Regions from separate parts of the Acidovorax sp. DMC1 genome, predicted to be linked through region 2. Evidence: predicted binding sites of a transcription regulator. Region 2 holds the regulator's gene; each other region holds the start of a gene.

Region 1 (3,275 bases), on a different contig from region 2:
TGAGCGGCTGGACGGTGTTCTACTGGGCCTGGTGGGTGAGCTGGTCGCCCTTTGTGGGCCTGTTCATCGCACGCGTCTCGCGGGGCCGCACGATTCGCGAATTCATCCTGGGCACCGTGCTGGCGCCCACGCTGGCTGCGTTTGTGTGGTTCTCGGTGTTCGGCGGTACGGCCCTGCATCTGGAGATCATGCAGGGCGTGCCTCTGTCGGAAGCCGTCAAGGCTGATGTGTCCACCGCACTTTTTGCCATGTTCAACGCGCTGCCCTGGGGTGCCGTGATGTCGTTCGTGGCCACCGTGCTGGTGCTGGTGTTCTTCGTCACCTCGGGCGACTCGGCCACGCTGGTGCTGGGCATGATGAGCACGGGCGGCAATGAGAACCCGTCGGCGCGCGTCAAGATCACCTGGGGCGTGCTGGTGTCGGGCATCGCCATCAGCCTGCTGCTGGCCGGTGGCGTGAAGGCGGTGCAGACCGCCACCATCGTGTTCGCGCTGCCGTTCACCGCCGTCATCTTGCTGATGGCACTGGCATTGTGGCGTGGCGTGAAAGCCGACTGGGAAGCCGACGACCGCCGCGACCGCGCCCTGCGCCGCCGCATGCGCGAGATGGTGGGCCCAACGCACCACGCAGGCCACCCGGCCGCCGCCGACACCTCAGCGCCCGGGCCAAACGCTCCACGCTGACGGAGACTGGCCCTCCCTTGCGGCCGGCGTGGAGATGCGGTCTGACACACAACCGCCCCCAGCCGGGGGTGAAGGTGGGTCTATCATCCGCAGCCACATTGGTGGTGCGGCAATGGGCCGCACCACATCCTCGACGTCGCTGCCCATGAAAATGCTCCTGTCTGCCTGGCCCACCATAGCCCTGTTGTTGCCCGTGCTGTGGCTGGTGTCGGTCATCGTGTTCCTGGCCAAGGGCAACCGGCGCGCGGTGGCGCAGCTGATGGCCTTGCTGGCGTGCTTTCTGATCGGTGCGCTGCTCATGGAGTTCTTCACCTTCATGGGCGCCCTCATGGCCCGCTCGGGCAGCCAGCACGCCACGCCCACGCTGGGCACCGGCACGCGCCAGTTGCTGGAGACCATTGCCAACCCCCGCTCCATCACCGCGCCACCGCTGTCGCTGGCGGCTTGGGCGGCGTACAGCATCCCGGCGGGCTACCTGTGGCTGCTGGTGGCGTGGGTGCTGCACCTGCGCGGCAAGAAGGCGGGTCCGGCCAAAAAGAAGTCTGCCAAAAGCCCGCGCAAGGCCGCCAAAGACTGAGTTTTATGGGTTTTAGCCCCGAGGCGCTAGAACTATATGCCTGAGTAGCTATTGTTTGGATAGCAGTACCACACCGTGGCTTGACGCAGGGCAAAGCGTGCCCCAGCCCGCCCCCCCACAATGGCGCGCGGCCTCCCCGCCCCGGGGCGGGCACCTTGTCACCCTGCATTCCTCCCGCCATGACCACCCACCACAGCGACGTCCTCATCGTCGGCGCAGGCCCGGCGGGCCTGTCGCTGGCCATCTCCCTGGCGCAAGCCGGGTTCTCCGCCACGGTGGTCGAGCAGCAGAGCGACAGCACGCTGGCCGCGCCCGCGCCGGACGGCCGTGAGATCGCGCTGACCCACCCCAGCCGCGACACATTGCAGCGCCTGGGCAGCTGGGGCCTGCTGGCCGCGCATGAAGTGGGCACCATCTGCGAAGCCCAGGTACACGACGGCCCGCTGGGCCAGCACAGCGCGCTGCAACTGAACACCCCGCAGACCCCGGAGGGTGCAGCACTCGGCGCGCTGGGCTTCATCGTGCCCAACCATGCGCTGCGCCGCGCCGCCTACGCCGTGGCGGCGCGCACGCCGGGGGTGCAGCTGGTCACCCAGGCCCAGGTCACGCGCGCAGCCACGCTGGCAGGACATGCAGAGCTGGACTATGTGCCGGCCGGTACCGCTGGGGCGCCAGCCCAACGCCTGACGGCCCCGCTGCTGGTGGCCGCCGACAGCCGCTTTTCGGCCACGCGCCGCCAGCTGGGCATCGGCGCGCAGATGACCGACTTTGGCCGCACCGTCATCGTCTGCCGCATGCGTCATGGCCTACCCCATGGCAACGTGGCCCACGAATGTTTTGGCTACGACCGCACGCTGGCCGTGCTGCCCCTGCCCGATGACCCACAGGCAGGACATGCGCTGTGCTCGGTCGTGGTCACGGCGGGCGCAGCCGATGCGGCAGCGCTGATGGCCCAGAGCCCCCAAGCCTTTGCCGCCCAGGTGCAGGCCCAGTTCAACGACCGGCTGGGCCACATGGCGCTGGTGGGCGAACGCCACGCCTACCCGCTGGTGGCCGTGTATGCCCAGCGCTTTGCGGGCCACCGCTGCGCGCTGCTGGGGGATGCCGCCGTGGGCATGCACCCGGTCACGGCCCATGGCTACAACTTGGGCCTGGCAGGGGTGGAGCGGCTCACGGCCGCGCTGGTGAGCGCGCGCCAGCGCGGGCAGGACATTGGCAGCGCCGACGCCCTGGCCCCCTACGCCCAGGGCCACCACCGCCACGCCTGGCCCATCTACCAGGGCACCAACGCCATCGTGCGCCTGTACACCGACGCCCGCCCGGTGCCCCGCCTGCTGCGCCAGCTGGTGCTGCAGGGTGCGCGGCGCCTGCCGCCACTGCAGGCGGCGATCGTGGGGCAGCTGACGGGCCAGCCACCCCAATGGATGCGCGCACTGGCACTGAGGCCGTAGCCGCGCCCTACAACAGGCGCAGCGGGGGTAACGGGTGGCCCCCACTGCGGACAATTCGCCAAAGACGACTCACAGGGACTTCATTCCCTGATTCCGAGCGTCGCCAGGCCGTACAGCGGCGCGCCCAGCCAGGGGCGCCACAGCAGGTCCATGGCAACGCCCGGCCAGCCATAGCCCTCCGCCACGCTTTGCTCGCGCAGCAACTGCAGGCGCGGGTGCACAGCCTCCAGCTCTGCCATGCGGCCCACGCCCCAGCGGAACTCGGCACCCGTAGCCCGCACGCTGGCGTGGCGGGCCGCGCAGCCCACGGCGCGGCGCGTCATCACGTCCAGCACCATGCGCGAGCCTGGCGGCGCATGCTGCGCAAACTCGGCCAGCACGGCGTGCACCTGCGCGGGCGGCAGGTACATCAGCACGCCTTCGCACACCAGGAGCACCGGCGTGGCGCTGCGCTGCGTGGGCAGCCCCAGCCGCTGCCACCAGCCGGGGTGCGACAGGTCCAGATCGGCGTGACGCATGCGCGGGCACGGCGGGGGCAGCAGAGGCCGGCGCAGCGCCATCACC
Region 2 (3,275 bases):
CCGTAGGAGCAGCGGCCCATGTCACGGAGAAATCCGTGTTCCTTGTACCGCGCTGAGCGGTATTCCGGTGGGGCCCTTCAGGGCCGCACTTTGACCGATATTGTTGAGGAGTAAAGCACCATGTCTTCAAACCCTGCCATTGCAACCCCGGCGGCAACCGTACCCTGGTGGAAGTTTGGCCATGTGTGGCTGGTGATTGCCGGTCCACTGATCGTGATCGTGGCGGGCTTTGTGACGCTGTGGCTGGCGATTTCGCGGCCCGACCCTGTGGTGGCGGAGGACTACTACCGCCAGGGCATTGAAATCAACAAGACACTGGCGGCGCCGGAGAAGAGTCTGGCGCCGGCCCTCAAGGCCCGCAACCATGCGGCCACCCCTGTGCAAGACCAACCACGCTGAAACCTCTAGGGTCGCACACCCTGGCGACCCCGGCAGCACCAGGAGACAGAACCTATATGTGGACGCAACGCCTGATGTGGATTGCATGGCCCGCCTTTTTGATGGCGGGTGTGCTGGAGATGCTGGTTTTTGCCATGGTGGACCCCCAGGACCTGCATTGGTTCGGGCAGCCTCTGGCGCTGTCGAGGCAGGGGGTGTACACCCTCGCATTTTTTGTGTTCTGGGCCATCACCATGGCCACCAGCGCGTTGACCACGCTGCTGTCCATGTCACCGTTTGAGGTCAACCGCTGTCCCGTGCCCGACGGGGAGCGCCCTGACGATTGCCGAAAGACATCGTCGTCTTGCTCCTGAGCCTTTTTCGCCGGTTCATGCGGGCATGCGCTGCATGCCGTTTTAGAAGGGACCGTAGGGCTTTTGTACCGCCCCGACCCTCAGCCGACGAGGGGCCGTACTCAGTGGCAGGTCTGCTGGCTGTTCACAATGCGTCGCAGGGCATCGGTGTCGAGGATGCGCACATGGCGCTGTTTGACTTCCACGATGCCTTCTTCCACAAACTTGGAGAAGGTGCGGCTCACTGTTTCAAGTTTGAGGCCCAGGTAGCTGCCGATCTCTTCGCGCGTCATGCGCAGCACCAGTTCCGATTGCGAGAAGCCCCGTGCATGCAGGCGCTGCACCAGGTTGAGCAAGAAGGCCGCCAGGCGCTCCTCGGCACGCATGCTGCCCAGCAGCAGCATCACACCATGTTCGCGCACGATCTCGCGGCTCATGATCTTGTGCACGTGGTGCTGCAGGGCCGTGACTTCGCGGGACAGTTCTTCGATGCGGTCGAAAGGCATGACGCAGACCTCGGCATCTTCCAGGGCCACCGCGTCACAGGTGTGGTGGTCATTCACGATGCCGTCCAGCCCGATGATCTCCCCCGCCATCTGAAAGCCTGTGACCTGGTCGCGACCGTCTTCGGTGGCCACACAGGTCTTGAAAAAACCGGTGCGGATGGCGTACAGGGACGTGAAGGACTCGCCATTGCGAAACAGCGTGCCGCCGCGCTTGACCTTGCGGCGGACAGCAACGACCTCGTCAATGCGCTGCAGTTGCTCTTCGTTCAAGCCCACGGGCATGCACAGCTCGCGGAGGTTGCAGTTGGAGCAGGCGACTTTGATGGTGAGCGGGTTCATAAACACATGGGCTTGGGTTAGCGGTCAAGCATATCGCGCTTGCCGTACACGAACCTGAATACAGAGCGCGGGCAAGCGGCTGACCTTCATCAAATTGTCGCCGTATCGCTTGCGGGTTCACTTGATGCAGGTCAAGGACATGTCCCAGAGCCTACGGCACAGTCAAGGTGTACGCAAGGAAATTTCCCCATGACTGCTGTTTCGCCAGACCTTCTGCGCCGCTTTGACGTGCCAGGGCCCCGCTATACATCCTATCCAACGGCCGACCGTTTCGTGGAGGCGTTTGGTCAGGAAGACTATGTGCTGGCGCTGCAACAGCGCCGCTCGGGCACGCTGGCCAAGGCCATGCCGCTGTCCCTGTACGTGCACATCCCGTTTTGCGAATCCTTGTGCTACTACTGTGCCTGCAACAAGATCATCACCAAGCACCATGACCGCGCCGAGGTCTACTTGCGCTACCTGAGCCGCGAGATCGACCTGCACACCGCGCACTGTGGCGTAGGACAGGTGGTGAGTCAACTGCACCTGGGCGGTGGCACGCCCACCTTCCTATCCGATGATGGATTGCGGGAGCTGATGGCCATGCTCAAGCGCAGCTTCACGCTGGCGCCTGGGGGGGAATACTCGATCGAGGTGGACCCTCGCACCGTCAATGCCGAGCGTCTTGCACTGCTGGCTGAGCTGGGGTTTAACCGGCTGAGTTTTGGCGTGCAGGACTTTGATGCCGAAGTGCAGAAGGCTGTGCACCGCATCCAGCCTGCCGAACAGGTGTTTGCGCTGGTTGAGTCTGCGCGTTCGTTGGGCTTTGACTCAGTGAATGTGGATTTGATCTACGGCCTGCCGCGCCAGACGCCCGAGTCTTTTGACCGCACGCTGGCTCAGGTGGCGCAACTGCGGCCTGACCGCATCGCGCTGTATGCCTATGCGCACTTGCCAGAGCGTTTCAAGCCACAGCGTCGCATCATCTCTGCGGAGTTGCCCACGGGCGCGAGCAAGCTCTCCATGTTGTCGCGCTCGCTCGATGCCTTCATGGATGCTGGATACGTGTACGTGGGCATGGACCACTTTGCGCTGCCCACCGATGCCCTGGCCGTGGCCAAGCGTCAGGGGCGCCTGCACCGCAACTTTCAGGGCTACAGCACGCAGCCGGACTGCGACCTGATCGGCCTGGGCGTATCGGCCATAGGCCGTGTGGGGGCAACCTACAGCCAGAACTCCAAGACGCTGGATGAGTACTACGACTTCCTGGACCAAGGGCGGTTGCCCGTAGTGCGCGGGTTGGCGCTCACGCGCGACGACCTGGTGCGCCGTGCGGCCATCATGGCCCTGATGTGCCAGGGGGAACTGCTGTTCGAGCCGATGGAGCAGGCATGGCTGATCGACTTCCGCCAGTATTTCGCTGCGGAGTTGGCTCAATTGGAGGGCATGCAGGAGCAAGGGCTGGTGCGCGTTGGGCCTGAGGGCATTGAAGTGACCGCGACCGGTTGGTTCTTCGTGCGGGGCATCGCCATGGTTTTTGACCGCTATCTGCAGGCAGACCGCAACCGCGCCCGGTTTTCGCGCATCATCTGATACCTATGCTTACCACGGTTGGCTGGACTGCTTTGCTCATGGGACTCGCCGGCGGGTCCCACTGCTTGGCCATGTGCTCCGCGCCCTGTGGAGCGCTCGTGGGTCAGGGCGGCGCTCCACAGGCGGA
Region 3 (3,275 bases), 200 kb from region 2:
AGATCTGGTCGTAGTGGTGCGGCGGCAGGTAGCCCATGTTGTCGCCGAAGGCCATGGCCTGCTGCAGGCGCATCATCACAGCGTCGGCAAAGCCGCGCAGCAGCATCACCAGGCCCAGGATCATGTACATGATGCCGATGCGCTTGTGGTCAATGCTGCAGATCCAGTCGCGCCACAGCGGGCCCCACAGGCGGAACTTGGTGATACCCGCCATGACGACGAGGCCGCCCAGGACCACGGCAATGAAGGTCCACAACACAATGGGCTCGTGCGCCATGGGCACGGCGTCCCAGCTCAGGCGGCCCAGCGCCCAGTGGGATGGAGAAAGGGTTTCGGAGGTCATAGGGAAGCTCATTGACGGATGCTGGCGCCGGAGGTGGAGGCCGGTGCGTTGCGGGATTCGAGTGCGGCCACCACCTGGGCGGCGTTTTGCACGGTGCAGACGTCCTGGGGCAGGTTCAGCCCCATGGCGCGCACATAGGCGTCGCCGCCCTGGGCATCAATCGCCATCATGTGGTGCATGCACATCTTTCCGTCTTCGACGCAGCGGTTGAGCACCTTGTCGTACAGGCCTTCTTCCACCGAGGCGAAGCGCTGCACCGGGTCGCGTTCGCTGGGCTTGACCAGGTTCAGGTAGGTGCCCTTGTCGAGCGGCTTGCCTTCGGTCTTGGCTTTTTGCACCCACTGGGCAAAGTCTTCATTGCTCAGTCCGTGGAACTTGAACGTCATGCCCGAGAAGCCTGCGCCGCTGTAGTGCGACGACATGCCCTTGAACACGCCAGGCTTGTTGATCACCGCGTTCAGCTCGGTCTGCATGCCGGGCATGGCGTAGATCATGCCGGCCAGGTCGGGCACGTAAAACGCGTTCATGGTGGACGTGGCCGTCAGCTTGAACAGGATGGGGCGGTCCACCGGGGCGGCCACTTCATTGACGGTGGCGATGCCTTGCTCGGGGTAGAAGAACAGCCATTTCCAGTCCATGGCCACCACCTGCACTTCGAGCGGCTTCACATCGGCAGGCACGGCGCGCTGCGCGTCGATGCGGTCCAGAGGCCGGTAGGGGTCCAGCTTGTGGGTGCCGATCCAGGTGATAGCGCCCAGCGCGATGATGATCAGCAGCGGCACCGTCCAGATCACCAGCTCCAGCGTGGTGGAGTGGTGCCATTCCGGGTCGTACTCGGCCTCGGTGTTCCCTTGGCGGTATTTCCAGGCAAACAGCAGGGTGAGTGCGATCACGGGCACGATGATGATCAGCATCAGCAGCGTGGCGGTGATGACCATCTGGCCTTGCTGGGCCGCGACGTCACCGGCCGGGTTGAGCACGACAGCCTTGCTGCAGCCTGCCAGGCTGCCCAGCGCTGTCAGGGCGAGCAGCCAGGTGGGCCCACGAAGTTGGGGAAGTTTGAGCATGTGAAGAGCGCGATCAATGCGTTTCAGGGTAAACGCGGATAACGGGATGTGTGCGAATGTACTAGCGCTAGCTTTTTTGTCGATTGGACATTTTGTCCAAGGTCAAACGCGCAGGCTGTTTTTGCACCAATGTGGTGCATTCGAGGGCTTTGAAGGACATTTCCTGCAGCCGGCATAGTGAAACCGCACTTGTGGCTCACAGAAGTTGCGTGTAGAACGGAACGGTCTGAGTTAGCTACACAACGTCAAGGAGCCATGTTCATGAGCAGCCCCGCCACTGCCACTTACCCTGCGGCCGGTTTTCACGAAAGCGCCGCCTCTCTCTCGCGGGCTGATACGCATGAGGACGTCACCCCCAGCGAAATCGCTGTGGGCGTGATCATCGGACGCTCGTCCGAGTATTTCGACTTCTTCGTTTTCGGGATCGCCTGCGTTCTTGTCTTCCCATCCTTCTTGTTTCCCTTTATGTCTCGCCTGGACGGTACGCTGATGGCCTTTGCGCTGCTGGCCGTTGCGTTCGTGGTGCGCCCGGTGGGTACCGCCATCTCCATGGCCATCCAGCGGCGCTGGGGGCGGGGCACCAAGCTGACCATTGCGCTGTTCATGCTGGGCGTCTGCACCGTGGGCATGGCGTTTTTGCCGGGCTACAAGGATGCGGGCACCGCCGCCATCGTGGCCTTGCTGATCCTGCGTGTGGGCCAAGGGCTCGCACTGGGCGGGTCGTGGGACGGCCTGCCGTCGCTGCTGGCCATGTCGGCCCCCAAGGAGCGCCGGGGCTGGTACGCCATGATCGGCCAGTTGGGCGCACCGCTGGGCTTTGTGCTGGCTGCTGGCCTGTTTGCCTACCTGTACAGCAGCCTCACGGTGCAGGAGTTTCTGGCCTGGGGCTGGCGCTATCCGTTTTTTGTGGCCTTTGCGGTGAACGTGGTGGCCCTGTTTGCGCGTCTGCGCCTGGTGGTGGGGCAGTCGTACTCTGAACTGCTCAAGGAGCGTGAGTTGCAGCCGGTGCCGGTGAGCCGCGTCATGCGCGACGAAGGCAGCAACGTGCTGCTGGGGGCTTTTGCTGCACTGGCCAGCTTTGCGCTGTTCCATCTGGTCACTGTGTTCCCGCTGTCGTGGATCACCCTGTACTCCGAGCAGCCCGTGACCCAGATCCTGGGCGTGCAGATCGTCGGCGCGTTCCTCGCGGCGGGCGCCATCATGGTGTCCGGCTGGCTGTCAGACCACCTGGGCCGCCGCAAGCTGCTGGGCGGCATGGCCGTGTTGATCGGGGTATTCAGCTTCATGGCGCCGGTGTTGCTCAACACTGGTGAAGTGGGCAGCACCATGTTCCTGCTGCTGGGCTTTGTGCTGCTGGGCCTGTCGTACGGCCAGGCATCGGGCACCGTCACAGCCAATTTCTCGCCCCAGTACCGCTACACCGGTGCGGCCCTGTCGGCCGACCTTGCGTGGATCATCGGCGCAGCGTTTGCACCGCTGGTGGCTCTGTATCTGTCGTCGCAGTTCGGTTTGCTGGCGGTGACGGTGTACCTGCTGTCGGGCGTGGCCTGCACGCTGGGTGCACTGAACCTGAACCGCCGCATGGAGCGACGCGACCGCTGATGCACAACGGTGGTTTGCTATTGAATGTATAGCGTGCGGAGCATGTTCCACTAGCGCTACAGGCGTAAAAAGCAAAAAAATGCGCCCGGTTCTGCCGGGCGCTTTGCTTTGGGGCCTCACGGGTCACGGCTCAGTCCACAGCGTGCCAGTGCCAACTGCTACGGGGTTTCAGTCGCAGGCGGTGAGCGCGTAGCGCGTGGGCCTGGGCAGCGCATCGGCAGGGCCGGGGATCCGCTACGGAAGGGCAAGCCCGTTCAGGGCTC

Evidence for each region. Region 2 encodes FNR, which switches genes on or off when oxygen is low (the NO sensors DNR and NnrR bind a similar motif). Its sites were predicted from a motif close to TTGATNNNNATCAA; they were not measured.
Region 1: ubiM (5-demethoxyubiquinol-8 5-hydroxylase UbiM) is a predicted target of FNR. The motif match lies at 1,341-1,354, and genes of this name have one in related genera.
Region 3: cyoA (ubiquinol oxidase subunit II) is a predicted target of FNR. The motif match lies at 1,503-1,516, and genes of this name have one in related genera.

What each region holds. Positions count from the first base shown of each region.
Region 1 is NZ_JBQUYO010000001.1:747,989-751,263, forward strand. Features, by position in the region: gene ACT531_RS03490 (BCCT family transporter) at 1-683, shown strand, start outside; gene ACT531_RS03495 (hypothetical protein) at 829-1,260, shown strand; gene ubiM (5-demethoxyubiquinol-8 5-hydroxylase UbiM) at 1,440-2,711, shown strand; gene ACT531_RS03505 (class I SAM-dependent methyltransferase) at 2,792-3,275, opposite strand, start outside.
Region 2 is NZ_JBQUYO010000005.1:62,020-65,294, reverse strand. Features, by position in the region: gene ccoG (cytochrome c oxidase accessory protein CcoG) at 1-56, shown strand, start outside; gene ACT531_RS12300 (FixH family protein) at 121-399, shown strand; gene ACT531_RS12295 (hypothetical protein) at 456-752, shown strand; gene fnr (fumarate/nitrate reduction transcriptional regulator Fnr) at 854-1,576, opposite strand; gene hemN (oxygen-independent coproporphyrinogen III oxidase) at 1,766-3,148, shown strand; gene ACT531_RS12280 (sulfite exporter TauE/SafE family protein) at 3,154-3,275, shown strand, end outside.
Region 3 is NZ_JBQUYO010000005.1:258,196-261,470, reverse strand. Features, by position in the region: gene cyoB (cytochrome o ubiquinol oxidase subunit I) at 1-343, opposite strand, end outside; gene cyoA (ubiquinol oxidase subunit II) at 352-1,410, opposite strand; gene ACT531_RS13240 (MFS transporter) at 1,672-3,012, shown strand.